Regions from separate parts of the Methylobacterium sp. TK31 genome, predicted to be linked through region 3. Evidence: predicted binding sites of a transcription regulator. Region 3 holds the regulator's gene; each other region holds the start of a gene.
What was found. Region 3 encodes LexA, which represses DNA repair genes until DNA is damaged. Its sites were predicted from a motif close to TGTTCNNNNTGTGTTCNG; they were not measured.

Region 1 (7,956 bases), 390 kb from region 3:
TCCTTCGAGCCGTAGACGGCCTTGGTGTCCTCGAAGAGGGGCTTGGTCAGCGCCGGGAAATCCACCGAGCGGTGGTCCTCGGACTGCACCATCATCGCGCGCATCACGCGATCCGGGATGTTCGTCGGGCCCGGGACGAACAGGTGGTTCCGGCCGGGACGTCGCGTTGCCGCCATGGGGTTTTCTCCGTTTCTTACGTTGCGCCGACACGCACTCCGCGTGCGGCGACACAGATGCGCCGAGGGTTGAAGCGGACCGCGTCGGAACGTCCGGGTCGAACCCGGACGTTCCTGGCAGCCGCTGGTTAAATGAATCGCGGGACGAACTCGTTCGCACGCAACGTCCGCGTGGATGCCGGACCAATGTCCGTCGCCGTCGAAGGCTGACCTTCGACGCCCGTCGCCGCGCGCGCCACCGAATACCTCAAGCCTCTTCTCCATGGGCCGGGTCGCGCTCGAAACGCGTTTACCGCTGGGCCGTTGTCAGCGTCGTCGTCCCCGGGGACGGCACCCTTAGTTCGCCTCGACGGGCTCCGGTCATGCGTCCTCGGACGCGGCCCGGTGGGGCACCTTGAGCGGGACTATGCCCGGCTTCCCGCAGAAAGGAAAACCCGAAATACTTGGTCGCAAATCAAAATTTTTTTTGTGGAAGAAGAGCTTACGTCGCGGCGCAGAAGACGCCCTGTCCCCGACCCGCGACGTCATCAAACTGATACGGGAATCCGGTTTGGCTCCTGGCAACGGAAGGCTGTCCCGGAGGCGAGCGTGGGCGAAGACACCGAGACGACCCGCGTCCGGACATTGTTCCTGTCCGACATGCATCTCGGCACAAAGGGATGCCAAGCCGACCTCTTGCTGGAATTCCTGCGCGATTACGATGCAGACGAGATCTATCTCGTCGGCGACATCATCGACGGCTGGCAACTCAAATCCGGCTGGTACTGGCCCCAGAGCCACAACGACGTCGTACAAAAGCTGATGCGCAAGGTGCGCAAGGGCTCGACGCTGGTCTACGTCCCGGGCAATCACGACGAATTCCTGCGCGATTATATCGGCATGACCTTCGGCGGCATCGAGATCGCCGACCAGCGCCTGCACGAGGCCGCCGACGGCAAGCGCTACCTCGTCATCCATGGCGACCAGTTCGACATGGTGGTGCGCCACGCAAAATGGCTCGCGTTCCTGGGCGACGGCGCCTACACCTTCGCGCTCTTCATCAACACCTACGTCAACACCGCGCGCCGTCGCCTCGGGCTCGCCTACTGGTCACTCTCGGCCTGGGCCAAGCTCAAGGTGAAGAATGCGGTCAACTTCATCGGCAAGTTCGAGGAATTGCTGAGCGCCGAAGCCAAGCGCGTCGGAGCCGACGGTGTGATCTGCGGTCACATCCACCATGCGGCCAAACGCCAGATCAACGGGCTGACCTACCTCAACACCGGCGATTGGGTGGAATCCTGCACCGCCATCGTCGAGCATTACGACGGCACCATGGAGGTGCTGCACTATCCGAGCCTGGTGCGGGCACGCACCGCGCGGGCCGACCTCGTCGGACGCCAGCGTCCCGACGGAGCCCGGGCGGTCGCGTGAGGCTCCTCATCGCCACGGATGCCTGGCACCCGCAGGTGAACGGCGTCGTACGCTCCCTGGAGAACATGGCGGCGGCCGGGGCCGCCTACGGCTTCGATCCGGTGTTCCTGACGCACCAGGACTTCGCATCCGTGCCGCTGCCGGGCTACCCGGAGATCCGGCTGGCCTACGCGACCAAGCGGCATGTGTCGCAGCTCTGGAACGACCTTCGGCCGACCCATGTCCACATCTCGACGGAGGGAACGGTCGGCTACGCCACCCGGCGCTACTGCCTCGCCCATCGCCGGCCCTTCACGACGAGCTACCACACCCGGTTTCCGGAATACCTCTCGGCCCGGGCGCCGGTGCCGGAGGCCTGGAGCTACGCCTGGCTTCGCCGCTTCCACGGCGCGGCGAACGGTACGATGGTGTCGACCCCCTCCCTGGAGCGCGACCTCGAAGCGCGCGGCTTCACCAACCTGATGCGCTGGACCCGCGGGGTCGACACCGACCTGTTCCGGCCACGCTCGCCGGAGATGCCGGAGCCGGCCGATCTCGCCGGCCTGCCCCGTCCGATCTTCCTGTCGGTGGGGCGGCTCGCGGTGGAGAAGAATCTCGAAGCGTTCCTGCGTCTCGACCTGCCCGGTACCAAGGTCGTCGTTGGAGACGGGCCGGACCGGGCCCGCCTCGCGGCGATCGCGCCCGAGGCGCATTTCCTCGGCACCCGGACCGGCGCCGACCTCGCCGCGCTCTATGCCGGCGCCGACGCCTTCGTGTTTCCGAGCCTTACCGATACCTTCGGGATCGTACTCCTCGAAGCCCTCGCCTGCGGGGTGCCCGTGGCCGCCTATCCCGTCACCGGCCCCCTCGACGTGATCGGCCGGACGGGTGCCGGCGTGCTCGACCACGACCTGCGTACGGCCGCTATGGGCGCCCTGGCGATCCCGCGCGCCCGCTGCCGCAGCGAAGCCCTGCGCTACACCTGGGCCGAGAGTGCGCGCCAGTTCTACGACAACATCGCCCGCGCCCACGGCACCGCACCCATGCGCCTCCGGGCCTCGGGCGACGCTCCGCGCGGTGTCGTCGAACTCGGCTGAGGCGTGGACCGGCCGCGCGCTCCGCGTTAGGGGGTCGGGCCAGTCCTCCGCCCCGGAACATGCCCGATGCCGCCGTTCGACCCGCGCCTGGCGGAGACCTTCCCGGCCGTCATCGGCTGCGACGAGGTTGGACGCGGTGCTCTCTGCGGACCCGTGATCGTCGCGGCGGTCTGGTTCGACCCGGCCGCTCTCGCGCCCACCCTGCTCGCCCGCCTCGACGACAGCAAGCGCCTCAAGGCGGCGGAACGCGAGGCGCTGACACCGCTGATCCGCGCGCAGACCCGCGTCGCCGTGGCGGCCGGCTCGCGCGCCCTTGTCGATCGGATCAACGTCCGTGCCGCCACCCTCGACGCCATGCGGCGGGCCGTGCTGGCACTGGGGCTCGAAGCGCCGGTCTGGGTGGACGGTCGCGACCCCGTTCCCGGTCTTGCACTGCCCGGGCGGGCCGTGATCGGCGGCGACCGGCTGGTGCCGCAGATCGCTGCCGCCTCCATCGTCGCCAAGACCCTGCGTGATGGGTTGATGCGGCGGCTCGCCCACCGCTATCCGGATTACGGTTGGGCGAGCAATGTCGGCTACGGCACGCGTACCCACCTCGCCGGGCTCGCACTCCGGGGCCGCTCTCCCCACCACCGCCTGAGTTTCACCCGCGCCTACGACCTCAGAACAGGCTCAACTGGTCCGTCGGGACCCTGAACAGGTCGGTGCGCAGACGCCGCCGCACCTCGGGATAGCCGAGACGCTGCCGGGCGAGGCGCATGCGCTGGCGGATCAGGTCGGCATAGGCGCCGGTGCCCGTCATCCGCGTTCCGTAGGTCGCGTCGTAGGCGCGTCCGCCGCGTGCCGCACGGACCAGCGACATGACGTGCCGCTGGCGACCCGGGTAGTGCTCGGCGAACCAGTCGTTCACCAGGGCATCGAGTTCGAGCGGCAGGCGCAGGAGCACGTGGCTCGCCTCCACGGCGCCGAGGTCGCGGGCCCGGGCCAGGATCGCCTCGACCTCGTGGTCGTTCAGCGACGGGATGATCGGCGCGGCGATGACCATCACGGGGATGCCCGCCGCACTCAACCGTCCGATCGCCTCCAGGCGCTTCGCCGGATGGGGTGCCCGAGGCTCCAGCCGGCGCGCCAGTTCCGGATCGAGCGTGGTCACCGAGACCGCCACCTTCACGAGGCCGTCCCGCGCGAGATCGGTGAGCAGGTCGAGGTCGCGGACGACGAGATTCGACTTCGTCACGATCCCGACCGGGTGGCGGAAGCGCGCCAGGACCTCCAGTACCGCGCGGGTGACGCGGTGTTCCCGCTCGATCGGCTGGTAGGGATCGGTGGCGGTGCCGAGCGCGATGGTGGCCGGGCTGTAGCCCGGCGCCGACAATTCCCGTTCGAGCAGGGCGCCGGCATCCACCTTCCGGAACAGTTTGGTCTCGAAATCGAGGCCCGGCGAGAGACCGACATAGGCGTGGTTCGGTCGCGCGAAGCAGTAGACGCAACCATGCTCGCAGCCGCGATAGGGATTGATCGACCGATCGAACGAGATGTCCGGCGAGGTGTTGCGGGTGATGAGCGTGCGGGCATGCTCCGGCCTCACCTCGGTCCGCAGGGGTGCCGCCTGCCCGATGCCGGGCCAACCGTCGTCGAAGGCGTCCCGCCTTGCCGCCTCGTAGCGTCCGCTCGGATTGGCTGTTGCACCCCGTCCGCGCCGTCCCGCCGGCTCCGGCGTCGTCTCGCCGAGGCGTCGTGCCACCTCCAAGACAGGTGGTGAGGAACGGGACGCGTCTGCAGGCATTGGCAATGGTCATCCAGAGGGTTCTCTTAGAACATATCACGAACATTCGCGGAAGAGATTGCGGATAATTCAGGCAGATCGTCCCTCTCCCAGCGTTTCTACCTGCCTGCCCACGATGCGTTGCCGTGGAATGGCTTTGCTCGACGCAAAAATGCGGTATGCGCGCGCATGCTCTCGGCTCTCATTTCAGTGACCCAGCCCCACGACCCCGATGCCGTCGATCAGCTCGCCGATACGCTCGGCGCGCTGGTGGCGGGTGTCGCGGCGGGGCTCGTCGGCGATGCGGTGATCATCGTGGCCGCGTCCAACCCGGTGATCGAGACGGTGGCCGAGGCAACCGGCGCCAAGGTAGTGCTGCGCGGACGCGGGTCGTCGCCCTGGTCGGCGGGGGCGAAGGCCGCGCGGCGGGACTGGGTCCTCTGCCTCGAGGCCGGCGACGTTCCGGCGGAAGGCTGGATCCGCCTCGTCGACCGCTTCATCGGCACGGCCCGGCCGGAGGTCGCGTTGGCCCGACTCCGGCGCCCGCATGCCGGCCTGCCGGCACGCCTCGCTGCCCGTGGCGAGAGCGTCATCGGCGTCAATGCTCCGCGCCCGGGCGACCTCGTCCGGCGCGAACGTCTCCTGGCTGGTCCGACCTTCGGCCGCCGCCTGAAGGTCCGTGCGCTCTCGGCCCGCCTCGACAGGGCCTGATCCGAACGGCAGGTCTCTCGCCGAGCCTCAGACCGTGATCGAAGCGCCCCGCCGCAGATGCTCGTCCAGCCGGGGCATGATCTCGACGAAGTTGCAGGGGCGGTGGCGGTAATCGAGCTGCGCCGCCAGAATGCCGTCCCAGGCGTCGCGACACGCCCCTGGCGAGCCGGGCAGGACGAAGATGTAGGTGGCGTTGGCGACGCCCGCCGTGGCCCGCGACTGTAGCGTCGAGGTCCCGATCTTGTCGTAGGAGATTCGATGAAAGACGGCCGAGAAGCCGTCCATCCGCTTCTCGAAGAGCGGCTCGATCGCTTCCGGAGTGACGTCGCGCCCCGTGAACCCGGTACCGCCGGTGGTGATGACGACGTCGACCGCCGGGTCCCGGCTCCAGGACTCCACCTGCCCGCGGATCGCCTCGATCTCGTCGGGGACGATGGCGCGGGCCGCCAGGGTGTGGCCCGCCGCCTTCAGGCGCTCCACGAGGGTGTCGCCGGAGCGGTCATCCTCCTCGACGCGGGTGTCCGAGACCGTGAGCACCGCGATGGCCAGCGGGATGAAGCTGCGGGTCTTGTCCGATGCGACCATCACAAAATGCCTTCAACCGAACCCGGGTGGAACCAGCACGATGGTATCCCAAAGCACGAAAGCCCGACAGCGCGTCCCCTGCACCTCAGTTACGCGCTGCCCGGAACGTGTCGCAGGACTTGGTCTGCCCGCTGCGGTAGCCGGTCATGAACCAGCGCATCCGCTGCTCGGACGAACCGTGCGTGAAGGAATCCGGCACGGCGTAGCCCTGGGACTGCTTCTGGAGCTTGTCGTCGCCGATGGCGCTCGCGGCCTGCATGGCCTCCTCGATGTCGCCCTGCTCGAGGGAATTGTACTTGTCGTTGGAGTTCTTGGCCCAGACGCCGGCGAGGCAATCGGCCATCAGCTCGATGCGCACGGAGAGCTGGTTCGCCTCCGTCTTGCTGGATGCGTTCTGCTGGCGGCTCTGGACCTTGCCGAGGATGCCGAGCTCGTCCTGGACGTGATGGCCGACCTCGTGGGCGATGACGTAGGCGTAGGCGAAGTCACCCTTCACACCGAACTTCTGCTCCATTTCCTTGAAGAAGGACGTGTCGAGATAAACCTTCTTGTCGAGCGGGCAGTAGAACGGCCCCATCGCGGCCTGGGCCGAACCGCAGCCGCTGCGGGTACCTCCGGTGTAGAGCACCATCGCGGTCGGTCGGTACTGACGTCCCGTCTGGTTCGGCAGGACCTCCTTCCAGACATCCTCGGTGTTGCCGAGGATCGCCGCGGCGAAGCGTCCGCTCTCGTCGGTGGGCTTGGTCTTGCGCTGGGCCTGGGTCTGCGGGTCGACCTGCTCCTGGCGTGGGCGCCCGCCGCCGGACATCTGCTCGGCACCGCCGATGAGGATCGCCGGGTTGATGCCGGTGACCCACCCGATGATGCACAGAATCACGATGGTGCCGATCCCGAGGCCGCCGGCACCGCCGCCGGGGAAGCCGAAACCGCCGCCGCCGCCGCCCTCGCCGCGCCGATCCTCGACATTGTCCGAAGAGCGGAAGTCTTCCCAGCGCATGATCTCGTTACACCCTGTCCGGACACGCGGGCCCACACACGGCCGCGTGAAGTAAGTCGCAGGCGCGGGATACGGTTCCGCTTGCCCGCAGGGCCTACCCGGCTCAGGCCTTGCCGTCGAGGGCCGCGCGCAGGGTCCGGAAATCCCGCCAGGCGAGGCGCTTCTGCAGCGGCTGGCGCAGCAGGTAGGCCGGATGCAGCGTCGCCAGGGCGCGGATCTCGCGGGTCCCGACCCGGTACGGATAGAAGCGGCCGCGTGCTTTCAGGATGCCGTCCTTGGTGCCGGTGATCGCCTGGGTGGCCGGGCTGCCGAGGCAGACGATGAGATCGGGATCGGCGAGTTCGATCTGCCGCTCGATGAACGGCTTGCAGATCGAGACTTCCTGCGGGGTCGGGTTGCGGTTGCCCGGCGGCCGCCACGGCACAATGTTGGTGACGTAGGCGTTGGTTCTGTCGAGTCCGATCGCCGCCATCATCCGGTCGAGGAGCTTGCCCGAACGACCCATGAAGGGCTTGCCGATTCGGTCCTCGTCGGCGCCCGGCGCCTCGCCGATGAACATCAGCTTGGCGGCCGGATTGCCGTCGGCGAAGACGAGGTTCTTGGCAGTGAATTTCAGCGGGCAGCCGTCGAAGCCCGCCAGCAGCGCTTCCAATTCCTCGAGGGTCTGGACGTCCTTCGCGCGCGCGCGGGCGTCGCCCACGGCATCGCCAGGCTTGGCCGAGGCCGATTGCCCGTAGGTCCGGGCCGGTGCGGGCGCAGGAACATCGCGCGGGGGCAGTTCGGTGCGGAAGGTGTCGTCGAGGGGCGGGCGAGTCCGTTCGGGAGCCCGCCGTTCCGGTGCCGGCCGATCAAGGGTGGACCGCGCCAGCTCCGGCGCGTCGGTTTCCGCGAAGCGATCATGCGGCGCCTCGTCCAGGAACAGGTCGAGCCCTGCCTCGACGTGGAAGTCGAGGTTCGCGATCAGATTCCTGTGTCGGTCTTCACCGTGGCTCATGGCAGCAGATGTGGCGCCTGAAGGGGTTGTGGACAACCGGGCGTGCGACGTCACGCACCACCTTTTACCCCGTGCAACATCGTCACCACCGAGGGCGCCGCGCCGGCGGTGCGCTTGCGTTCCCAGGTTGGAATGGGTTGAGAGTGAACCTCAAACATGGGATCGCACGACGAACGCGTCCGCGGAAAGCGGATGCACCACAGGAGGATGACGGATGGCGCTGCCCGAACGCGAGGCGATGG
Region 2 (7,956 bases), 1.2 Mb from region 3:
CCGGCAAGCGGCGATCCGCAGGATGCAGGAAAACTCCGGTGCGGCGCGGACAGAAGCATAATTCTGCCGAGAGATCGGATCTCAAGAAAGTGTTGCGAAGGGCCTTGATTTCAACAATCGGCTTACAATGCAGCGCTGATCTATTTCCGCTGAATGTGCGTGATGGCACCGATGCGCAAAGGTCATGATGACCCGCCGCTAACCTTTACCCTTCTTTGACATCTGGGGGCCTAATAGGTGGCCTTGTTGCAGGAAAGCGACAGACCTCGCGTCGGCCAGGGACTACAAGCGCGCCGGCTCTCGCCAACCAGGACCAGGTAAACCAATGAAAAGACTGCTTCTCGCCTCCACCGTGCTCGCCGGCCTGACTGCCGTCGCTTCGGCCGCTGACCTTCCGCGCCGCGCGGCTCCCCCGGTGTTCGTGCCGGTGCCGGTGTTCACCTGGACCGGCTTCTACGCTGGTTTCAACGCCGGTTACGGCTTCGACGCCTCCAGCAACAACCAGGCGACCGTCATCGGCGTGAACGGCGCCAGCACGCTCGTCCTGCCGGGCTCGACCGCTGTCGTCGCCTTCGGCAACGGCCGCAGCAACGACGGCTTCGTCGGCGGTGGTCAGGTCGGCTACAACTACCAGTTCACCCCGGGCTCCGGTGTCGTGATCGGTGTCGAGGCCGACGCCCAGTACGTCGACTTCGGTCGTGACCGGAACCGCTTCTCCTCGACCGGCCCGCTGGCCGCCCAGCAGGTCTTCAACCCGGCCGGCGTCTCGGGCCTCGACTACTTCGGCACCGTCCGCGGCCGCCTCGGCTACGCCTTCGACCGCACCCTCGTGTACGGCACCGGCGGCTTCGCCTACGGTTCGGGCGGCGGTCGTGACTTCGGTCTGACCAACTCCAGCCGCGACGACTTCCAGACCGGCTGGGCTGCCGGCGGCGGCGTCGAGTACGCGCTCCCCACCGACTCGTTCCTGAACTTCTTCAAGTCCTCGGCCGTCACGCTGAAGATCGAAGGTCTGTACGTGAACCTCGACCAGGGCAACCGCAACAACGGCGCCTTCGCGGTCAACAACGTCGGCAACGTCGTCACCACCACCAGCCCGGGCGTCGTCCTGGTCAGCGGCGGCCGTCAGGTGCGCGACACCGAGTTCGCCGTCGTCCGCGCCGGCCTGAACTACAAGTTCGGCTCCTACTAGGATCTGAACCAACGGCCTCCCGCGCGATCGATCCGGTCGCGCGGGCCCCGGTCAACAAGAAAGCCCGGCCTCGCGGCCGGGCTTTCTTGCGTTTGGGCTCCCCTTCGAGGCGGACGCCCGCTCGGGAACCGCAGATCGTCGCCCGCGCCCCCGGAATCCCGAAGGCGCGGGCGATCGGCGTTCAGATGTCGAGCTCGGCCCCGTCGGCGAAGGCCGCGCGCTCGGAGATGAAGGTGAAGCGCGCCTCGGGCTTGTTGCCCATCAGCCGCTCGACCGCGTCCCCGGTGGAATCGCGGGCCTCGTCCAGCACCTCGACCCGCAGGAGCGTGCGCTTCTTGGGGTCCATGGTGGTCTCCTTCAGCTGCGCCGGCATCATCTCGCCGAGGCCCTTGAAGCGGCCGATCTCGACCTTGCCGTTCTTGAACACCGTCTTGATCAGCTGCGCCTTGTGGTCGTCGTCCCGGGCATAGGCCGTCTTGGCCCCCTGGCTGATCCGGTAGAGCGGCGGGATCGCCAGGTAGAGGTGCCCGCGGTCGATCAGCTTGGGCATCTGCCGGTAGAAGAACGTGATCAGCAGCGAGGCGATGTGGGCGCCGTCGACGTCGGCGTCCGTCATGATGATCACCTTCTCGTAGCGCAGGTCCTCCGAGCGGTAGCCGGTGCCGGTGCCGCACCCCAGCGCCTGGGTCAGGTCCGAGATCAGCTGGTTGGCGCCGAGCTTGTCCCGGCTCGCCGAGGCGACGTTGAGGATCTTGCCGCGCAGGGGCAGGATCGCCTGGGTGGCGCGGTCGCGCGCCTGCTTGGCCGAGCCGCCGGCCGAGTCGCCCTCGACGATGAAGATCTCCGAGCCGGCCATGCCGGCCTTGGAGCAGTCGGCGAGCTTGCCCGGCAGGCGCAGCTTGCGGGTGGCGGACTTGCGCGCAACCTCCTTCTCCTGGCGCCGGCGCAGGCGCTCCTCGGCCCGGTCGATCACCCAGTCGAGCAGCTTGTTGGCCTGGGCCGGGGAGGCGGCGAGCCAATGATCGAAGGCGTCGCGGATCGCGGTCTCGACGATGCGCGAGGCCTCGACGGTGGCGAGCTTGTCCTTGGTCTGGCCCTGGAACTCGGGCTCGCGGATGAAGACCGAGAGCATCGAGGCGCAGGTCGCCATGACGTCATCGGTGGTCACCGCCGTCATGCGCTTGGCCTGGCCGACGCGCTCGGCATGCTCGCGCAGGGCGCGCAGCAGGGCGACGCGCAGGCCGCTCTCGTGGGTGCCGCCCTCCGCGGTCGGGATGGTGTTGCAGTAGGAGGCCGAGACGCCGTCGTCGGTGACCATCCAGGCCACGGCCCATTCCAGGGAGCCGTGCCCGCCCGGCTTGGTGATCTTGCCGGAGAAGATCGCGTCGGTGACGAGCTCCTTGCCCTCGAGATCGCGGGCGAGATAGTCGCGCAGGCCCCCGGGGAAGCGGTGCACGGTCTCGGCCGGCACGTCGTCCATGCCCTCCAGGAGAGCGAGGGCGCAGCGCCAGCGGATCTCGACCCCGCCGAACAGGTAGGCCTTGGAGCGCGCCATCCTGAACAGGCGGCGGGGGTCGAACTTCAGCGCCCCGAAGATTTCCGCATCGGGGTGGAAGCGCACGCGGGTGCCGCGCCGGTTCTGCACCCGGCCGACAGTCTCCAGGGGACCCTGCACGTGGCCCCGCGAAAAGGTCTGGCGGTAGAGGGTCTGGCCGCGGGCGACCTCGACCTCGAGTTCGTCCGAGAGGGCGTTGACCACCGAGATGCCGACGCCGTGCAGGCCTCCGGACGTCTCGTAGACCTTCGAGTCGAACTTACCGCCCGCATGCAGGACGGTCATGATGACCTCGAGGGCGGACTTGTTCTCGTATTTCGGGTGCGGGTCGACAGGAATGCCGCGGCCGTTGTCGGTGACGACGAGGTGGCCGCTCTCCTCCAGCTCCACCTCGATGAAGCTGGCATGGCCCGCCACCGCCTCGTCCATCGAGTTGTCGATCACCTCGGCGAAGAGGTGGTGCAGGGCGCGCTCGTCGGTGCCGCCGATATACATGCCGGGGCGGCGCCGCACCGGCTCCAGCCCCTCCAGCACCTCGATGGTGGAGGCGTCGTAGCCGGCTTCCGCCGAGGCGGGCGGCGGTGCGATCGGCGCCACGGCGGCGTCGAGCTTGCGGCGCCCGCTGGGCTTCGGCAGGGGCGCCTTGCCGCCGGCGAAGAGATCGCGTGCGGGGTCGCTCACCGGAGCGCCTCGCGCGGGTGATGGTGCGGCCGCGGGCTTCGCGGGCCGGATCGCAGAGGGAGACCGTGCAGCATTCGCCTTCATCCTCTCACCATACCGGAACAAACCGGAAACAGAAAGGGGTTCCCGCTCCGCGGGGCGGGAGCCGGAAGCCCCCGCCGCACAGGGCGTACCACCCCATGACATGGTATGAGGGTGGTTAAGAAGGCCTGACGGTGGCGCGATCGGACGATCGCTGCGGAGAGGCGTCCGCCATGGGGCGCCTCAGGTCCCGACGTGACCGCCGCCGCGGCGGGTGATCGTCAGCACGGCGGGGCGCGGCGGCATCGCCGGGTCGAAGTCGGGCCAGCGGGTGGCGGGCGCCTCGAAGGTGGCGGGCACCGCCTTCGGGTCCTCCTCGTCGGCCTCGCCGGGATGCTGGACGGCCACGAAGAAGGTGGTGTCGTCGGGGGTGAAATAGGGCCCGCACATCTCGGCGCCGTGGGGCACGCGGAAGAAGTGCTTGCCCGTGCCGCGGCCCGGCCCTTCCGTCTCCACCGCCCAGATGCCGTCGTTGCGCCCTGTCCGCGAGGGCGCGTTGCCGTCCGTGGCGACCCAGAGCCGGCCGAGGCCGTCGACCGAGCAATTGTCCGGCATGCCGAACCAGCCGTTCGCCGTGGTGGCCGACGAGAAGGTGGCGCCCACCGCCGCGACGCTCGGATCGCCGCAGCGGACCAGGATCTCCCAGGCGAATCCGGTGGCGGCATGGTCGCCGTCGTCGGGGGTGAGCTCGACGATGTGGCCGAATCGGTTGTCGGCGCGCGGGTTGGCGGCATCGACCTGATCCGCCCTGCGCTTCCCGTTGTTGGTCAGCATCACGTAGACCTTGCCGGTCTTCGGGTTGGCCTCGACGTCCTCGGGCCGGTCCATCTTGGTGGCCCCGAGCCGGTCGGCGGCGAGGCGGGCGCCGATCACCACGTCTCCTTGCGAGGCGAAGCCGTTCTCCGGCGTCAGCGGCCCCTGGCCGAAGACGAGCGGCATCCAGGTGCCGCGCCCGTCGGCGTCGAAGCGGGCGACATGCAGGGTGCCGGAATCGAGAAGGTCGCGGTCGCCGCTGTCGGCCCGGCCCAGGGTGACGAACTTGTAGACGTAGTCGAAGCGCTCGTCGTCGCCCTGGTAGATCACGTACTGACCCTGCTTGGCGACGATGCCGGCCGCGCCCTCGTGCTTGAAGCGCCCCAGGGCCGTGCGCTTCTTCGGAACGCTCGTCGGGTCGAACGGGTCGATCTCCACCACCCAGCCGAAGCGGTTGGGCTCGTTCGGCTCGTGTCCGACGTCGAAGCGCTCGTGGTAGCGGCCCCAGGCATAGGCGCCGGCCGGCAGGTTGAAGCGCTTGTGGTTGGCGGCCTCCGGCGAGCCCTCGGCCAAGGCGCCGGAGAAGTAGTAGTTGATGTTCTCCTCGCAGGTCAGCCACGTCCCCCAGGGGGTCGTGCCGCCGGCGCAGTTGTTGATCATCCCGAGGGCCGACCGGCCGCCGGGGTCGGCGGCGGTCTTCACCCGGTCGCTGCCGGCGGCCGGGCCGGTCAGCGCCATCGGCGTCGTGGCGGTGATGCGACGGGCGTATTTCGAATCCGGCACCACCGTCCAGCGGCCGTCCCGGCGCCGGATCTCGATGACCGAGCCGCCATGGGCCGCCATCTCGATGTCGACGAGGTCCCGGGTCATGCCCTTGAAGTCGACCGCCTTGCCGTCCTGGCGGCCGAGGCCGGGGAACATGAGTTCCTCGTTTGTGTATTCGTGGTTGACCACCAGGAGGCCGTGCGACGCCGGGTCGGCCGCCCCCGGCATCGGGAAGTAGCCCACGAAATCGTTGTTGTAGCCGAATTGCTGCGCTTGCGCGGCCGCCGTCTGGTTGCGCGGGTCGAAGGCCGGCGCGCCGGGCAGCACCGGGTCGCCCCAGCGGATCAGGATCTCGGCGTCGTGCCCGGCGGCGACGTGATGGTGCGCGTCCGATCCGGCCTCGATCTCAGCGAAGGGGAAGCGGGTGCCGGGGGCTTCCGCCGCCTGCGCAGCGCCGGCGGCCAGGGCGCGGGGCGTCACCACCGCCGCGATGGCGCCGACGCCGAGGAGACCGCGCAGGAGGTCGCGCCGGTCGAAGCGGGCCGCCACCACGTCGCCGAAGGTCGGATTCGCGCTGTCGTTCGACCCGCGATCCTCGGCGGCCTCCGCGGCCTGCGAGCGGGTGCGCGTCGGTTCGGTCATGCGGCGGGTCCGTGTAGGCGAGGGGACGGCGGGTGGCGACCTCTCCCGCTAGCCGGCCCGCATGGCACCGGTGTGACAGCGGCCGGCACCCCGGCCACCGGTCCTAGGCCTTCCGGCGTGCCGCGGCGGGCGTGTCGGCGTCGGGCGTCGCCGCCTTCTTGGCCGCCGCTTTCTTCGGAGCCGTCTTCTTCGGAGCCGCTGTCTTTGCAGCTGCCTTCTTGGGGGCCGACGCCTCGGCTGGCACCGCATCCGCCTCCCCCGTCTCCGCGGAAGCCTTCTTCACCGGCCCTGTCTTGGCCGCCGCCTTCTTCGCCGGGGCCTTCTTCGCCGGGGCCTTGGCGCCCGCCGCCTTGCGGGCCGGGGCCTTCTTCTTGCCCCCGCCCGCGGCTTCCCGGGCGGCGATCAGCTCCAGCGCCTGGGGCAGGTCGATGGCCTCGGCGGCGAGCGTCTTGGGCAGGGTCGCGTTGGTGGTGCCGTCGGTGACGTAGGGACCGTACTTGCCCGACTTGACCACGATGGGCTTGCCCGTCTCCGGGTGTTCGCCGAGGGGACGGCCCGGATCGGCCGCCGGCCCGCGCCGACCCCCGCCCTGCTCCTTGGCCACGATGAGGTCGATGGCCCGGTTGGCGCCGATCTCCAGCACGTCGTCGTCGCGCCCGAGATTCGCGTACATCTTGCCGTGCTGCACGTAGGGTCCGAAGCGGCCGAGATTGGCCAGGATCGGCTCGCCGGTCTCGGGGTGGCGGGCCACCTCGCGCGGCAGGGAGAGCAGCTTCAGGGCCATCTCCAGGTCGACCGAGGACGGGCTGGTGCCCTTCGGGATCGACGAGCGCTTGGGCTTCGGGGCCTCCTTCTCGGTCGAGGCCTCGCCGAGCTGGACGAAGGGGCCGAAGCGGCCGTCGCGCACCGTCACGGGCAGGCCGGAGACGGGGTCGTTGCCGAGCACCCGCGTGCCGGGCTGGCCGCCGTTCTCGGACGAGCCCTCGCCGTCGCCCTCGACGCCCGAGGCGGCGAGCTGGCGGGTGTACTTGCACTCCGGATAGTTCGAGCAGCCCACGAAGGCGCCGAACTTGCCGAGCTTCAGGGAGAGCTGGCCGGAACCGCAGGTCGGGCAGGTGCGCGGGTTCGAGCCGTCCGCCTTCTCGGGGAAGATGTGGGCGCCAAGCAGGTCGTTGAGGGCGTCGAGCACCTCGGCAACGCGCAGCTCCTTGGTGCCGGCGATCGCGGCGGAGAAGTCGCGCCAGAAGTCCCGCAGCACCTCGCGCCAGTCGATCTCGGCGTTCGAGACCCGGTCGAGTTGCGTCTCGAGGTCGGCCGTGAAGTCGTACTCGACGTAGCGCTTGAAGAAGCTCTCGAGGAAGCCGGTGACGAGGCGGCCCTTGTCCTCGGCCACGAGGCGCTTCTTGTCGATCCGCACGTATTCGCGGTCGCGCAGGGTCTGCAGCACGGCGGCGTAGGTGGAGGGCCGGCCGATGCCGAGCTCCTCCATGCGCTTGACGAGACTGGCCTCGGAATAGCGCGGCGGCGGCTCGGTGAAGTGCTGGGTCGAGGCGATGCGCTCGCGCTTGAGCGGGTCGCCCGCCTTCATCGGCGGCAGGCGCCGGCCGTCCTCGTCCTCCTCGTCGTCCTTGCCCTCCTGGTAGAGGGTGAGGAAGCCGTCGAACTTCACCACCTGGCCGGTGGCGCGCAGCTCCAGCTTGCGCGGCCCGACCCCTGCCACGACGTCCACCGTGGTGCGCTCCAGCTCGGCCGATTCCATCTGGCTCGCCACCGTGCGGGTCCAGATCAGCTCGTAGAGCTTGGCCTGCTCGGCATCGACGGTGCGGGCCACCGTCTTGGGCAGCCGGCCCATGTCGGTGGGACGCACGGCCTCGTGCGCCTCCTGGGCGTTCTTGGCCTTGACGCTGTACTTGCGGGGGCTCCCCGGCAGGTAGCGCTCACCGTATTCCTGGCCGATGACCCGGCGGGCATCGGCGATGGCCTCCGGCGCCATGTCGACGCCGTCGGTCCGCATGTAGGTGATCAGGCCCACCGTCTCGCCGTCGATCTCGACGCCCTCGTAGAGCTTCTGGGCGGCGCGCATGGTCTGGGCCGGCGCCATCCCGAGCTTGCGGGAGGCCTCCTGTTGCAGGGTCGAGGTGGTGAAGGGCGGGGCGGGGTGGCGCTTGGCGGGCTTGGCCTCGACGCTGCCGACCGAGAAGGTGCCGAGCTCGAGGTCGCGCTTGAACGCCGCCGCCTCCTCGCCGCTGCCGACGTCGAGGCGCTGGATGCGCTTGCCGTCGGCGCC
Region 3 (7,956 bases):
ACGGGCTTGCTGTATCGGGCCGTCGCCCTGACGGTCATCGATGCCGGCCGCAACCTCGACGACCATCAGGCGGCTGCGCGGGCGGCCTCCAGCCTGATCGCCGACCGTCTCGCCGATCCGCGCCTGCGCGAGCGCGCCATGGGCGAGGCGGCCTCGCGCATCTCGGCGGTGCCCGCCGTGCGGGCGGCTCTCCTCGCCTGGCAGCAGCGCTTCGCCGGCAACGCCGCCGGCGCGGTGCTGGATGGACGGGATATCGGGACCGTGGTCTGCCCGAACGCGCAGGTGAAGCTCTTCATCACGGCCGCTCCGGAGGAGCGGGCACGGCGGCGTCACCTCGAATTGCTGCGGCGGGGCGAATCGGCGAGCCTGGGGGCCATCCTGGCCGACATCGTGGCGCGGGATGCGCGGGACGCACAGCGCTCGACGGCGCCGCTGAAGGCGGCCGCCGACGCCGTCATCCTCGACACCACCGACCTCGATGCCGACGAGGCCTTCGCCGCCGCCCGCGAGGTCGTGGATCGCGTCCGCCCGGACTGAGCGGCCGGGTCGACACGACCTCGCTGACGCGCCACCAACGTGAAGAAACGCCTCGCCGGAGTTCTGCCGGCGAGGCGTCGGCTGATCAGGCGCGCTGATCGATCGGTGTGTATTCGCGCTTGTCGGGACCGATGTAGAGCTGGCGCGGCCGGCCGATCTTCTGCGAGGGGTCCTCGATCATCTCGGCCCACTGCGCGATCCAGCCGGTGGTGCGGGCCAGGGCGAACAGCACCGTAAACATCGAAGTCGGGAAGCCCATCGCCTTCAGGGTGATGCCCGAGTAAAAATCGATGTTCGGGTAGAGCTTTTTCTCGATGAAGTAGTCGTCCTTCAGGGCGATCTGCTCGAGCTGCACCGCGACCTCGAGCAGCGGATCGTCCTTGATTCCAAGCTGTCCGAGCACCTCGTGGGTGGTCTTCTGCATGATGCGCGCGCGCGGATCGTAGTTCTTGTAGACGCGGTGGCCGAAGCCCATGAGGCGGAAAGGATCGTTCTTGTCCTTGGCCTTGGCCACGTATTTGGCGACGTTCTCCGGATGGCCGATCTCCTCGAGCATCTTCAGGGCCGCCTCGTTGGCGCCGCCATGGGCGGGACCCCAGAGGCAGGCGATGCCAGCCGCGATACAGGCGAAGGGATTGGCCCCCGAAGAGCCGGCGAGACGAACCGTAGACGTCGAGGCATTCTGCTCGTGGTCGGCGTGCAGGATGAAGATCCGGTCCAACGCACGGGCGAAGATCGGATTGACCTTGAATTCCTCGCAGGGCACCGCGAAGCACATCCGCAGGAAGTTCGAGGTGTAATCGAGGTCGTTCTTCGGATACACGAATGGCTGGCCGATGGAGTACTTATAGGCCATCGCAGCCAGGGTCGGCATCTTAGCGATCATCCGCATCGAGGCGACCATGCGTTGCTGGTCGTCCGAGATGTCGGTGGAGTCGTGATAGAAGGCCGAGAGCGCGCCGACGCAGGCGACCATGATGGCCATCGGGTGCGCATCGCGGCGGAAGCCCTGGAAGAAGCGGTTCATCTGGTCATGCACCATCGTGTGGCGCGTGATCCGGTAGTCGAAATCCGCCTTCTGGGCCGGGGTCGGCAACTCGCCGAACAGCATCAGGTAGCAGGTCTCGAGGAAGTCGCCGTGCTCGGCGATCTGCTCGATGGGGTAGCCGCGGTAGAGGAGAACGCCCGCATCGCCGTCGATGTAGGTGATCTTCGACTCGCAGGAGGCGGTAGAGGTGAAGCCGGGGTCGAAGGTGAACTTGCCCGTCTTCGCGTAGAGCTTGCCGATGTCGATGACGTCCGGACCGATGGTGCCGGTCTTGATCGGAAGCTCGACGTGGTTGTCGCCCACGGTGATCGTGCTGGAGGCGCTCATGGAGACCTGGACCCTTTCGTGGCAGCGGGGCGGCGGCGGCCCGCGTGGCGATGCAATCGACCACCCGGGTCCGGGGTGCAAAGACAGCGCATGCTGCACTTGCTCACACGAGCATGGGGGTAGCGGATCGGCGGACCGTCATCAACCGACGGCCCGTCTCACCTCGTTGTCGAAGCGAAATCCGGGCCGATTTGTCATTCTTCCCGACAGATCGACCGGGCGAATCTGCACTTTTGTGCGCTGCGGCGTCAGGCGATCTGATCGCGCAGGCGGCCGAGACATTCCTCGCGTCCGAGAACGGCCATCACGTCGAAGACCGGCGGCGAGGTTGCGCGCCCGGTAAGCGCCGCCCGCAGAGGCTGCGCGATCTGGCCGAGCTTCAGTCCGTTGGCCTCCGCGAACTGACGGACCGCGCCCTCGGTGGCCGAGGCCGTCCACTCCGGCAGCGCCTCGAGGGCGGGCAGGAGAGCACCGAGGCGGCCGCGGGCCTCGTCGCCGAGCAGCCCCTTCGCCTTCTCGTCGGGTACGAGGGGCCGTGCGGCGGTGAGGTAGTAGGCACTGTCGAGGAGTTCGACGAGGGTCTTGGCGCGTTCCTTGAGGCCGGGCATCGCGGCGGTGAGCGTCTCGCGCAGAGCGGGGCTCATGGGCACGGTGATGCCGCGTGCCGGGCCGAGAGCCGGCAGCACGTCGTCGATCGCCGCCACGAGCTCCGCGTCGGCCGCGCCACGAATGTAGAGGCCATTGAGGTTCTCCAGCTTGGCGAAGTCGAACCGCGCCGGCGAGCGGCCGATCGCCTTCAGGTCGAAGGCGGCGATCATTTCTTCGGTGGAGAACACTTCCTGGTCGCCATGGCTCCAGCCGAGACGCACCAGGTAGTTGCGCAGCGCGCTCGGCAGGTAGCCGAGGTCGCGATAGGCGTCGACGCCGAGCGCACCGTGGCGCTTCGAGAGCTTGGCCCCGTCGGCCCCATGGATCAGCGGGATATGCGCCATGGCGGGCGCCTGCCAGCCGAGGGCATCGTAAATCTGGCGCTGGCGCGCGGCATTGGTCAGGTGGTCGTCGCCGCGGATGACTTGGGTCACCCCCATGTCGTGGTCGTCGACCACCACGGCGAGCATATAGGTCGGGTTGCCGTCCGAGCGCAGCAGCACGAGGTCGTCGAGATCCTTGTTCTGCCAGACGACGCGCCCCTGCACGCCGTCCTCGACCACCGTCTCGCCGTCGGTGGGCGCGCGCAGGCGAATCACCGGCTTGACGCCGGCCGGCGCCTCGGACGGATCACGGTCGCGCCAGCGGCCGTCATAGCGCAGCGGCCGCCCCTCGGCCCGGGCGGCCTCACGCATGGCGGTCAATTCCTCGGGCGTGGCATAGCAGCGATACGCGTTGCCGGAGGCCAGCAGGCTCTCGGCGGCCTCCCGGTGACGGGCGGCCCGGGCGTACTGGTAGATGACGTCGCCGTCCCAATCGAGGCCGAGCCAGCGCATGCCGTCGAGGATCGCGTCGATCGCGCCTTGCGTCGAGCGTTCACGGTCGGTGTCCTCGATGCGTAGCAGCATGCGGCCGCCGAAATGGCGGGCATAGAGCCAATTGAACAGGGCCGTGCGGGCCCCGCCGATATGGAGGTAGCCCGTGGGCGAGGGCGCGAAACGCGTGACGACGGCTGACGACATCAATCTGGACTTGATTTGCTCGTGAAACGGGCGGGAGGCGGATCGACCGGCCCGGAACCGCGCGTGTAGCATGCGCGGGCGCAAGCGTTAAGAAATCGTCCTCTTCCAAAGATCGCAGGGCGGATCGCTGGCTGCGGGGCGGGGGCTTGCGGGCAGCAGCCGAAGGAAGACGCGATGGCGCAGGCGCGCGCGACGGCAGCGATGGGGCGTCTCAACCGCCGCTTCGCCGTGCGTCGGCCGGGCGCCGGTGTCGTCCTCGCCTGGCTACGCGCGGGCTGGACGCACGAGATCGAGCAGCGCCGGCTCTTCGCCTGGCTCGCGGTGGCGTTCGGCTGCGGCATCCTCGTCTTCTTCCTCGCGACACAGGGCACTCCGTCGCTGGTCGCACCGCTCGTCGCCGCGGGGTTGCTGGCCGCGACGACTCCGTTCCTGGCGGATCGCCCTGTCGGACTTGCCCTCGTCCTCGCGGCCATTGGGATGCTCCTCGGGTTCGCGGCGGCGACGGCACGGGTGCAGCGCGTGACCGGTCCGATCCTGGCCCGCACGACGATCGCCTCCTTGGTCGGCACCATCGAAGGCCTGGACGAGCGTGATGAGGGTGCGCGGTTGATCCTTCGGGTGGAGAGCTTCGGCACCCTCGGGGCCGAAGTCCGCCCGGCCCGGGTGCGCGTTTCCTATCGCAAGGCGAACACCCTGAAGCCGGGCGATCGCATCGCCGCGACGGCGCGCCTGCTCCCACCCCCAGAGGCGGCCCGGCCGGGAGGCTACGACTTCGCGCGCGATGCCTTCTTCCGCGAGATCGGCGCTGTCGGCTCCCTCGTCGGCAAGGTCGAGGTACGGCCGGCGGCCGAGACGACCGATCGGCAGATCCGTCTCGCCGCCGCCGTCGATGCCGCACGGAATGCCCTCACACGCCGGATCACCGACGCCAATGGCGGACAGGCCGGGGCGGTCGCGGCGGCGTTGGTGACCGGCAAGCGGGGCCTCATCAACGGGGAGACCAACGACATCCTGCGGGCCGCGGGCATCTATCACGTGGTCTCGATCTCCGGCCTGCACATGGTCCTGGCGGCCGGGGTGGTGTTCTGGCTCGTGCGGGCGCTGCTCGCCGTGGTGCCGTTCGCAGCGCTGCATTGGCCGATCAAGAAGATCGCGTCCGCCGTCGCCATGGTGGGTGTGACCGCCTATTGCGTGTTTTCCGGATGGGACATCGCCGCCGAACGGTCGCTGATCATGACCCTGGTCATGCTCGGCGCGATCCTGGTCGACCGGCCGGCCCTCAGCATGCGCAACCTGGCGATCGCCGCCCTGATCGCGCTGGCCCGCGAACCGGAGGGCCTTCTCGGACCAAGCTTCCAGATGTCGTTCGGAGCGGTCGCCGGCCTGATCGCTTGCGCGCCGTTGATCGCGGGGAGCGCCCTCGGTCGCGATGGCGCAGGCTGGCTGCCGCGCCTGTTCGCCCTCGTCACGACAGCGATCCTCGGGACCCTGGCAACGACGCTCGTGGCCCAGATCGCCACCGCCCCCTTCGCGACCTATCACTTCCAGACGGTGCAGCCCTTCGGACTCGTGGGCAACGCGCTCACCTTGCCGCTCGTCTCCCTGGCCGTGATGCCGTCGGCGGTCCTCGGCATTCTCGCCTATCCGTTCGCGCTGGATCAGCCGGTCTGGTGGGCGATGGGCCTCGCGGTCCGCGGCATGCTGACCATCTCGACTTGGATCGCGGGATTCGGGAACGCGGTTCTGGTGGTGCCGGCCTTCGGCGCCGGTGCCCTCGGGCTACTGGCCTCGGCCCTGATCATCCTGACCCTACCTGCCTCGTCGCTGCGCTGGCTCGGCCTCTGTCCGGCAACAATCGGCATCGTTCTCGCTACGTTTCCGGAGCGAAACGACATCTACATCGATCGCGAAGGGGTGGGCGCAGCCATCCGTGAGCGCAACGGGCAGCTCGCGATCCTCGGCCGCCCGCCACCCTTCGTGCTCGGCCAATGGCTCAAGGCCGACGGGGACGGACGCCGGGCGGAAGAGATCAGTGCCTTCCGGGGCGCGCGGTGCGATGGCCTCGGCTGCACTCTGACCACGCCGGATGGCCGCAGCCTTGCCCTCGTCACCGACAAACGGGCGCTTCCGGAAGATTGCGCACGCACCGAGATCTTGATCACCCGGCAGGCCACGCCGCCCGGTTGCGGCGCCGCCTTGATCCTCGATCGGGACTTCCTGGCGGCCCACGGTGCGACGGCGATCCGCCTCGCCCGCGATGGACCCGTCATCACCACGGTCAAGCGTCCCGGAGACAGAGTGCCGTGGCGGGCGACACCGCCGAGGAAGGAGGCCAACCTCTCGCTCCTTCAGCCGGCCCCTTCACCGAACCAGAAGGCGCCCGAGCGGGAGCTTCCGGATCCCGATCCGCCCGGCGACGAACCGAGCGACGGGACCCTTCAGTAACGACGAACGAGGCTAACCAGACGCCCTTGGATCTGGACCCGGTCCGGCCCGAGCACGCGCGTCTCATAGGCCGGGTTCGCCGCTTCGAGGGCGATGGAGGAGCCGCGTCGGCGCAGGCGCTTCAGGGTCGCCTCCTCATCGTCGATCAGAGCCACGATGATGTCGCCCGTATTGGCCGTGTCCTGCTTGCGGATGACCACGAGATCGCCGTCCAGGATGCCCGCCTCGATCATCGAATCGCCGCGCACCTCCAGGGCGTAGTGCTCGCCACCAGCCAGGAAATCCGGTGACATCGTCACCGAGTGGCTCTGCTCCTGAATGGCGGAGATGGGCGTACCGGCCGCGATCCGGCCCATCACCGGGATGGTCACCGCACGCCCGCTCTCGTCGGTGGCCTGCGTCGTCGGCAAGCGGGAGACCGCGGCACCAGCTGGCAGACCCTTGCCCTTGCCGCCCTCGACCACGCTCGGCGTGAAGCGGCGCACCTCAGGTGCAGGAGCAGCACGCGGGGCGCCGGCGCTCCCACCGAGGCTCTCCGGCATCCGGATGACTTCGATGGCCCGTGCCCGGTTCGGGAGACGGCGCAGGAAGCCGCGCTCTTCCAGCGCCGTAATCAACCGATGGATGCCGGACTTCGACTTGAGATCGAGAGCGTCCTTCATCTCGTCGAAGGAGGGGGGAACGCCGCTCTCGCGCATCCGGAGCTGGATGAACTGGAGCAGGTCCAGCTGCTTACGCGTCAACATGCGGGACACTCTTCGTTGGCGCCGGGGATCGCGGCGAGCGGCATCAGAAACAAAACACGAACATGTTAAACGTTCCGTAAGTGTTCTGCAAGGGTTCCTGCCGAAAGCGCGGATAGCCCGACGACTGTTCCGTCGAGGACAGGTTTCGCGGAGGCCGCCGACCGCCACCTGGAGGGGATCGCTCAGAGTGCATGAGCGCAGTCGAGATCGAATGGAGCTCGGCGCCGTCCATGCGACCCGGACGCGATGCCCGCTACCGCTTCCCGCTCCGTCCCGCCTTCGATGCGGCGTCGGCGCCTGAACCGGTGGGGCCGCGGGGGTCCTGCCAGAAGGTATCGAACAGGCGCTGCATGGCGCGTGCGTTCTCCTGCTGTACCTCGAGGCCGGTCTGGAACATCTGCTGCACCAGGTCGAAGGGGGCATCCGAGGCCGCCTTGTCCGGCACGGCGGGCGCGGGAGCCGTGAGCCGGGGCTGCGCAGGGCGCGACCGCGCCTGAGGAGCGGACGGTGCCGGGCTGGTCGCGTTGCTGCCGGACTTCAGGAAGGCCTCCATCATCTGCGACCAAGCATTGGGCGGGAACCCGAACGGGTTCGCCTCCGCGCGGGGGGCCGGCGCGGGCGATGGAGCCTGATTGATCATCACGTGGACAATCCCGGCCACCACCATGCCGGCCATGGCGGGCAGCATTTGCTTCAGAGCCGGCATCGCCACGCCGCTGACGGTCGCGGCCTGCTGCAGCACCGCCTGGCTGAGATGCGGCGACCCGAACAGCTGCTTGACCAGCATGTCCATCTGCGGTGTCGCGCTCGGTGCCGGGGACGCGGTCGGTCCAATGAGGTTGAACAGGTGGGCAAAGCCTGTCGGATCGTGGGCGACGTTGCGCTGCAACCCCATGGTCAGGGCCGGCAGCAGGGCCTCCATCGCGCGCAGGCTCTGCTCCGGCGAGAGCCCGAATTGCCGTCCCAGTCCCTGCGCGTTGGCGCCCGCCTGCGCCTGGAGGATGTCGAACAGATTGAACATGGCGGCCTCGCGGACGAACAGCGGTTTTCCCGGTTATCGACCCGGGTGTACCGCGCGAAGTCTGTCGCATCCGATGAGCACTGACCAGCCCGGGCGCCTCATGGCTGCCCGATTCCACGCCGAGGCCCGGCGGCATCAACCTGTTTCTTGCCCAGGACACGC
Region 4 (7,956 bases), 2.0 Mb from region 3:
GCGGGGCGTGCCGCGGGCGCGCTTGGCGATCTCGTTGGCGCCCTCCGCCGACATGCCGAGGCCGAGGACGCGCGCGCCGCGGCTGACGATGAGCTCGAGCTCGTCGACGTCGTAGAATTCGAGCCGGATCGGGATGCCGAAGCGGTCGCGCAGGGGCGTGGTCAGCAGGCCGGCGCGGGTGGTGGCGCCCACCAGGGTGAATTTCGGCAGCTCGATCTTGACCGAGCGGGCGGCCGGCCCCTCGCCGATGATGAGGTCGAGCTGGTAATCCTCCATGGCCGGATAGAGGATCTCCTCCACCGCCGGGTTGAGCCGGTGGATCTCGTCGATGAAGAGCACGTCGCGCTCTTCCAGGTTCGTCAGCTGCGCGGCGAGGTCGCCCGCCTTGGCGATGACCGGGCCGGAGGTGGAGCGGAAGTTCACCCCGAGCTCGCGGGCCACGATCTGCGCCAGGGTCGTCTTGCCGAGGCCGGGCGGCCCGACGAACAGCACGTGGTCGAGGGCCGAGCCGGTCTTCTTGGCCGATTCGATGAAGATGCTCATGTTGGCGCGCGCCGCCCGCTGCCCGATGAACTCGGACAGGCTCAGCGGCCGGATCGACTGCTCCAGGTCGTCCTCGCGCCGCTCGGGCGTGAGGAGCGATTCGGGAAGTGGCTGGAGGGTCGGCGATTTGGGCGCCGACGCCTTCGAGGTGGGTCTCGTAGGTTTGCTCACACGGATTCTCGGTGGGGGCCGGGGCCGGCGTCCATCATCTGTTCTCGTGGCGGATGTCGCACAACGGCGCCGTTCGCGCTACATTCCCGTCGCGGCGCAGGGCGTGTGGGGCGCTGGTTCGTCGCAGCCGGAGAGCTTCCCGTGGGTGGTGCATCGCACGAATTCGAATGGATGGCTCTCGACGATTTCGAGGAGTTGCTGGCCGATAAGCCCCGGAACGAGCGATGGGAGCTGATCGGGGGGCGCGTGGTCCGGATGATGGTCGGCGCGCGCTGGGAGCATGCGCGGATCGTCCAGAACATCGCCCTGGGCCTGGAAGTCGGCTTTCGCGCGAAGGGATCGTCCTGCCAGACCTTCACCGAAACATTCTATATGAAGAGCAAAACCCTAGACGCCGCGATGCTTCCGGATGTGCTCGTCGTCTGCGGCGACATCGAACCTGGCGCAACGTCTGTTGAAAATCCCACGGTCCTGGTCGAGGTGCTCTCACCTGGGACCGAGGCCCGAGATCGCTTCGAGAAGTGGGCCGTCTATCAGCAGCTCGCCTCACTTCAGCACTATGTGCTGGTGGCGCGGGACCGGCCGCATCTCGAGGTCTTCGACCGCATCGAAGGACGCTGGAGCGGGTTTCGGGTTATCGATGGCCTTGACGAGGTCCTCGATCTTTCGACGATCCAGGCGGTGCTGCCCCTGCGCGATATCTACTTTCGCGTACTGTCCGTTTGAGCGCCGGGCCTCGAAGCCCGGCGCCCAATCCTTCCGACCTTTATTCGGCTTCGGGAGCGATCGGCTCCAGGCCGCCGATATGCTTCTGGGCATAGAGCGGCAGGCCGACCTGGCCGATCAGCTCCAGCTGCGTCTCGAGGAAGTCGATATGGCCCTCCTCGTCCTCGGCCAGGTCCTCGAACAGGCGCTTCGACACCCGGTCGTTGATCGAATCGCAGTACTTGGCCGCCTCGAGATAGAGCGCGCGCGCCTCGTTCTCGGCGGCGAGATCGCACTCGATGATCTCCTGGACGTTCTGGCCGATCCGCAGGGGATCGAGTTCCTGCAGGTTGGGGAAGCCGTCGAGGAACAGGATCCGGTCGACGAACCGATCCGCGTGGTTCATCTCTTCGATGGATTCCTTGCGCCAGAACTTGGCGAGCTCGATGTAACCCCAGTCGTTGAGCATGCGGAAATGGAGCCAGTACTGGCTGACCGCCGTGAGCTCGCTGCGCAGTCCCCGATTGAGGTACTCGACGACCTTCGCATCACCCTTCATCCGCCCAATCTCCCTTGAGGCACGTTCTGCCGGAGGGGAGCTTCAGCACCCGGAATGGGCGCTCAGGCGGCGATCCCCTCCTCCGCAGCCTGGACCTTGACCAAACTACAGGAGCTCGCGCAAGTCGCCGTGCACGCATGCGCGGCCTCATCGAGGGCGTTTTCGAGGGCGTTCTGCAGGATGCCGCGGATGGTGCGGGCGCAGCGCCCGCATTTCGGGCTGCATCCGAGGCAGGCCTGGACCTGGGCCGGCGTGCGCGGGCAATCCGGGCCGCGATGCAGGCAGGCGCGCACCGCGCGATCGGACAGGACGTTGCAGGAACAGACGATCATGCGGGACCGTGACTCGTGCGTGGCTCGTGCCGTGGGGTGAGGCCGCCGGATGGGTTTCCACCCGGCCACTTCGTCGAATCTGAGGCGGTACCGATGCCGAAGCGCAAAAGCTGAGCCCGGACATCGAATTGTCGACTAGATTAGAACAATTGAAAACTGCTTTACTTTCAGCAGGTTAGCGTCGTTCCTCTCAACTGGCAACCGGGCGCGCGAGGATCAAGGGCACAATCGCGTCGCGCACAAGGGATCGCGGCCGCCCTCAGCGGGCGAGTTCGCGCAATCCGAGCCGGATCAGGGTCTTGGCCTCGGCGCCCTCGCCCGCGTTCTTGAGGGCCTCGGCGATGGCGGCCGAGGCCTGGACGGGGGCGTAGCCGAGATTGACCAGGGCGGAGATGGCGTCGGCGACGGGCTGCGGCGCGGTGCGGGCCTCGACCGCGCCGGAGAGCGCGATCACCGCGGGATCGATGGGCGCGAAGGCCGGTGCCTTGTCCTTCAGCTCCGCCACGAGGCGCGCCGCGAGGCGCGGGCCGACGCCGGGCGCCCGCGCCACCGCGCCCTTGTCGCCCATGGCGATGGCCGAGGCGAGGGCCCCGGGTTCGAGCACCGAGAGCAGGCCGAGCGCCACCTTGCTCCCCACCCCCTGCACGGTCTGGAGCAGGCGGAACCACTCGCGCTCGGCATCCGAGCGGAAGCCGTAGAGCCGGATCATGTCCTCGCGGACATGGGTCTCGATGGCGAGGTCCGCCGCCTCGCCGATGCCGGGCAGGCGCTGCAGCGTCCGGGCGGAGCAATGGACCACGTAGCCGACGCCCTGCACGTCGAGGATCACGAAATCCTCGCCATAGGAATCCACCACGCCCTTCAGCTTGCCGATCATCGCCTCGCCCATCCCTCGCGCCGCCGGATGCCCATCCGTCGGCGGATTGCCTACAGGGGGTCGGGCGCGAGCGCCATGTGCTCCGTCGCGACACCGACGGCGCCCGCGGCCGGCACCGGTGCCGCCTTGAGGCCGCGCGGCGTTCGTGAAATCAAAGGCCCCCCGCCCGACACACACGGATGACCGCCTCGATGCGCCAGACCGCGCTGCTCCTCGCCTTCGGGCTTCTGCTCACCGCCGGCCCGCTCGCGGCGGCGGAGACCCCGGCCGCCGCGCCGCCCGCCGCGCCCTCCAGCGACCCGACGCAGGTGCGCCCGGGCGCCTACGTCCTCGATTCCGCCCACGGCAAGATCACCTGGTCGGTCAGCCATCTCGGCTTCTCGACCTATTACGGGCAGATCACCGACGTGACCGCGCAGGCGGTGCTCGACCCGAAGGAGCCGGCGAAATCCACCCTCACGGTCACCATCGGCACCGACAGCGTCAACGGGCTGAACGACCGGCTCAACCAGCACCTGAAGTCGCCCGACTTCTTCGACACCGCGAAATTCCCCAAGGCCACCTTCACGGCGACCGGCATCGAGCCGACGAGCCCGACCACCGCGCGCATCACCGGCGACCTGACCCTCAAGGGCGTGACGAAGCCGGTCGCCTTCGACGCCACCTTCAATCAGGCCGGGATCAACCCGGTGAACAAGGCCTACACGGTCGGCTTCGACGGGCGCACGGTGATCAAGCGCTCGGATTTCGGCATCAGCGCCTTCCTGCCGCTCCTGGGCGACGACGTCTCCCTGCGGCTCGAGGGCGAGTTCAAGGCCGTGGAGTGAGGCCGCGCTCCGGCGCCCGCAGCCGCCGGTAGATCTCGGCGAGCAGCGCCGTCACCAGGACGAGCAGGGCCATGCCGATGAGGCCCGAGGCGAGGATCCGGACCGCCAGCACGAAGGGCGGCAGGTCGGCCCCGGAGCGCTCGGGCGCGTGCAGCATGCGGTCGAGCAGGCCGAGGGGCAGGATCGTCGCCACGAGGATCAGCGCGATGCGGGCGGCCGATCCGCGCGTCATCGCGAACACCGCGCGCAGGGTCGCGTCCGGGGCGCCCACAGCCAGGGCGGGCGCCAGCATGCTGGTCCAGATCTGCAGAAGCAGGAGGGCGATCCAGGCCGAGAAGCCGAAGGCCACCCGGCCCGGCCCGAGCAGGTCCGGCGAGAGCACACGGTCGAGCAGGCCGCTGACCAGGAGCCAGAACACCTCGAGGGCGAGGAAGTCCCCCACCGGGCCGGCCCGGCCCTCGACGACGTCGCGCACGGAGCCGCCGGCGCCGAGGATGTGCCGGAACAGGGCCATCCAGTAGGGCGCGAGCAGGATCGTGCAGGCGCAATCGACGAGGAAGACGTCCTCCTGGAAGCGGGCGGCCCGTGTCGGATCGCCCATCAGCGTGTGGGCGGCCTCCTTGGCCAGGACGAGGAGGAACGCGACCGTAGTGGCCGGGCCGAGGGCGCGGACCGAGCGCAGCCCGGAGGCCGCGGCATCGCGCAGGATGTCGCCGATCGGCAGCGTCGGGCGCGTCGCCCCAGGGTCGGCCATTCCACTCGCTCTCCGTCCGGCAGGTTCCGAGGCGAGGACCTGCACGGGCGGGCCCGGACTGTCCAGGGTCCAGTGCGTCCAGGGCCCGGACCGTCCGGGGCACAGGAGAGGCATGGATCGGCGGAGGTTCAGCCCCGCGCCAGGGCCGCCGCGATGCGGGCCGCCGCCAGGCTGCTGGTGCCGGCCACGGGGACGTGCTGGCGCTTCAGGGCATGGGCGCCGCGATGGCTGTTGTGGGTGATGGCGATGGCCAGGGCGTCCGCGGCGTCGGCGACCTTGAACTCGGCCTTCGGCAGCAGGAACTTCACCATGGCCTGGATCTGCACCTTCTCGGCGTGTCCCGAGCCCGCGACCGTCTTCTTGATCAGGTTGGCCGAGTACTCGAACACCGGCATGCCGGCGAGCGCCGGGACCAGCAGCGCCACCGCGCGGGCATGGCCGAGCTTCAGCGTGGCCTGCGCGTCCTTGTTGACGAAGGTCTCCTCGACCGAGACCTCGTCGGGCTGGAACGCCTCGACGATGCGGGTGATGCCCTCGTAGAGCTCGCGCAGGCGCAGGGCGAGAGGCAGGTCCCCGTCCGAGGTGACGACGCCGCAATCGACGTAGGCGAGCTTGGTGCCCGTGGCCGTGACGACGCCCCAGCCGGTGCGCCGCAGGCCCGGATCGATGCCGAGGATGCGGACGGGAACGGTCATGCGGACACGATCATGAGGGCGCGGCTCCGGGCGCGGACATCGCGCCGTTCCGAGCGTTAGGGACATACCGTGAACGGAGCGTTATGCCAATGCGCGTTCCGGTGCGGACCCCGCCGGGGCATCGGATCGCAGATCGACCCAAGACCGAAGAAGAGGCGAAGCGGATCGGTCCGAAACGGCTTGCTCCGACCAGTTGTCGTCTGTCTTCGTCCTTGTCTGCACAGATTTCGCCGACGGGCGCCCGTTCTCCTGCCGTGCAGTCCGGATTTTCCTCCGCGTCGAAGCGGCAGCCACATTTCGGCCGGCGCGGAATTCAGAACAGCGGCGGCGGCGCGAGCACCAAACACCTCCCGTAACGCCTTCTTAGCCTATCGCACCGTATTAACACAGGACAAATTCGAATCGGATTGCTGTCCTCGTGGCCGACATCGCCCCCTCCCATCGTCCGAGCCGGCTCACGGGGGGCCTCGCGGTGCTCGCGACCCTGGTGCTGCCGCTCGGCGTGCTGGCCTTCCCGGCCTCGGAGACCGTGGCGGTGATCGCGCCTGCGGGGGTGGACGCCGCCGCCATCGTGGCGCGGGCGGGCGCCAGCGTCCTGCGCCTGGGCGGCCGGAGCAACGTCCTGGTGGTCCGGGCCGGATCGCCCGATCTCGTCGCCCGCCTCTACGCCTCCGGGGCCTGGCTGGTGATCGACGCCCGGTTCGCCACGGCCTGCACGCCCTCCTCCCAGACCTGATTTCCGCAACGGACACAGCCCGGCGATGACGAACCTCGACAGCCTTCGGCAGACCTTCGGCCGCTTCCTCATCGCCTTCCTCTGGCTGCACCTGCCGGTGATCGCGCTCGGCGCCTGGCTCGCCGGCAACGGGCTCACCGTCCCCCTGGTGATCGCGGCCCTCCTGGCCGGGCTCAGCACGCTGGCGTGGCGGCGCGCGCCGACCGGGCTGGCGACGCGGCTGGTCAGCAGCCTCTCGCTCATCGGTATGGCGGCGATCCTGCTCTCGGCCCTGGCCGGGCATCCCTGGCAGATCGACCTGCACATGTACTTCTTCGCCTGCATGGCGGTGATCGTGGCGTGGTGCGACTGGACCATCCTGGTGGCCTGCGCCGCGGCCGTGGCGGGCCACCATCTCGCCCTCAACATCGTGATGCCGGCGCTGATCTTCCCCGGCGGCACCCGCAGCGCCGACCTCGCGCGCGTGGTGCTCCACGCCGTCATCCTGGTCCTCGAGACGGGGGTGCTGGCCTGGGTCGCGCGCACCATCACGACGGCCTTCGCGACGCAGGCCGCCTCCGAATCCGCGATCCGGGCCCAGATGGAGCGCATGCAGGTCCTGGAATCGGAGACCGCCCTGGCGCGGGCCGGCGCCGAGGCGCAGCGCCGGGCGGCCCTGCAGCAGACCGCGCATTATTTCGAATCGACCGTGGGCGGCATCCTGGCCCGGGTCACGCAGGCCGCGGCGGCGATGCAGGGAACGGCACGGACCATGACGGGGGCGGCGGAGGGCACGGCGAGCCGGGCCGGGTCCGTGGTCGACGCCGCCGAGATGGCCGCGCGGAACGTCGACCGGGTGGCCGGGGCCGCCGAGGAACTCGGCGCCTCGGTGCAGGAGATCGGGCGGCAGGTGGCGGATTCGGCGCGGATGGCGCAGGGCGCCGTGGGCCAGGCCGACGCCACCGGGCAGCTGGTTCACGCCCTGAGCACGGGGGCGGCCCGCATCGGCGACGTCGTCGGGATGATCTCCGGCATCGCCGGCCAGACCAACCTGCTCGCGCTCAACGCCACCATCGAGGCCGCGCGCGCCGGCGAGGCCGGACGGGGCTTCGCGGTGGTGGCCGCCGAGGTCAAGGAACTCGCCAACCAGACGGCCCGGGCAACGGAGGAGATCACGCAGCAGATCGACGCGATCCGGGGCACGACCGGCGAGGCCGTGACGGCCATCGAGGCGATCGCCGGGCAGATCCGCACCATGAGCGCGACCGCCGACGCCATCGCGGCGGCGGTGGACCAGCAGGGATCGGCGACCCGGGAGATCATCCGGAACGTGGCCGAGGCGACGACCGGCACCGGCGCCATCACGGCCACCATCGGCGGCGTCGCCCGCTCGGCCGGAGAGACGGGCGAGGCGGCAGCGCGCGTCCTCGCCTCCGCGTCGGACCTGGCCCAGGAGGCCGACCACCTCGGCGCCGAGGTGAACCGGTTCCTCGGGACCCTGAAGGCCGCCTGACGGCGGCCCCCGGTCAGCCCTGGAGCTTCTCCATCAGGGCGTCCGAGAGCGCGAAGTTCACGAAGACGTTCTGGACGTCGTCCTGGTCCTCGATCACCTCGACGAGGCGGATCAGCTTCTCGCCGGTCTCGTCGTCGACCTCGATGGTGTTCTGGGCCTTCCAGACCAGGGCGGTGCGGCGCGGCTCGCCGAAGCGGGCCTCCAGGGCCTTCGAGACCTCGCCGTAGGCCTCCTGGGCGCAGGTAATCTCGTGGCCGGCCTCGTC

Region 1: ACXJY8_RS13195 (PA0069 family radical SAM protein) is a predicted target of LexA. The motif match lies at 4,476-4,493, and genes of this name have one in related genera.
Region 2: parE (DNA topoisomerase IV subunit B) is a predicted target of LexA. The motif match lies at 3,526-3,543, and genes of this name have one in related genera.
Region 4: ruvC (crossover junction endodeoxyribonuclease RuvC) is a predicted target of LexA. The motif match lies at 5,522-5,539, and genes of this name have one in related genera.

The regions. Positions count from the first base shown of each region.
Region 1 is NZ_CM143964.1:2,840,565-2,848,520, forward strand. It holds gene ACXJY8_RS13175 (aminotransferase class V-fold PLP-dependent enzyme) at 1-176, opposite strand, end outside; gene ACXJY8_RS13180 (UDP-2,3-diacylglucosamine diphosphatase) at 765-1,586, shown strand; gene ACXJY8_RS13185 (glycosyltransferase family 4 protein) at 1,583-2,662, shown strand; gene rnhB (ribonuclease HII) at 2,729-3,358, shown strand; gene ACXJY8_RS13195 (PA0069 family radical SAM protein) at 3,324-4,448, opposite strand; gene ACXJY8_RS13200 (glycosyltransferase family protein) at 4,617-5,138, shown strand; gene moaB (molybdenum cofactor biosynthesis protein B) at 5,166-5,723, opposite strand; gene ypfJ (KPN_02809 family neutral zinc metallopeptidase) at 5,809-6,720, opposite strand; gene ACXJY8_RS13215 (uracil-DNA glycosylase) at 6,824-7,714, opposite strand; gene ACXJY8_RS13220 (electron transfer flavoprotein-ubiquinone oxidoreductase) at 7,929-7,956, shown strand, end outside.
Region 2 is NZ_CM143964.1:1,271,707-1,279,662, forward strand. It holds gene ACXJY8_RS05865 (outer membrane protein) at 326-1,192, shown strand; gene parE (DNA topoisomerase IV subunit B) at 1,374-3,428, opposite strand; gene ACXJY8_RS05875 (PhoX family protein) at 3,693-5,669, opposite strand; gene topA (type I DNA topoisomerase) at 5,773-7,956, opposite strand, start outside.
Region 3 is NZ_CM143964.1:2,446,909-2,454,864, reverse strand. It holds gene cmk ((d)CMP kinase) at 1-537, shown strand, start outside; gene gltA (citrate synthase) at 623-1,912, opposite strand; gene gltX (glutamate--tRNA ligase) at 2,161-3,582, opposite strand; gene ACXJY8_RS11260 (ComEC/Rec2 family competence protein) at 3,757-6,027, shown strand; gene lexA (transcriptional repressor LexA) at 6,021-6,773, opposite strand; gene ACXJY8_RS11250 (DUF937 domain-containing protein) at 7,027-7,794, opposite strand.
Region 4 is NZ_CM143964.1:4,401,129-4,409,084, reverse strand. It holds gene ruvB (Holliday junction branch migration DNA helicase RuvB) at 1-609, opposite strand, end outside; gene ACXJY8_RS20500 (Uma2 family endonuclease) at 886-1,440, shown strand; gene bfr (bacterioferritin) at 1,481-1,978, opposite strand; gene ACXJY8_RS20490 ((2Fe-2S)-binding protein) at 2,041-2,310, opposite strand; gene ruvA (Holliday junction branch migration protein RuvA) at 2,570-3,187, opposite strand; gene ACXJY8_RS20480 (YceI family protein) at 3,367-4,014, shown strand; gene ACXJY8_RS20475 (hypothetical protein) at 3,998-4,768, opposite strand; gene ruvC (crossover junction endodeoxyribonuclease RuvC) at 4,897-5,463, opposite strand; gene ACXJY8_RS20465 (hypothetical protein) at 5,882-6,199, shown strand; gene ACXJY8_RS20460 (methyl-accepting chemotaxis protein) at 6,225-7,691, shown strand; gene ACXJY8_RS20455 (YebC/PmpR family DNA-binding transcriptional regulator) at 7,705-7,956, opposite strand, start outside.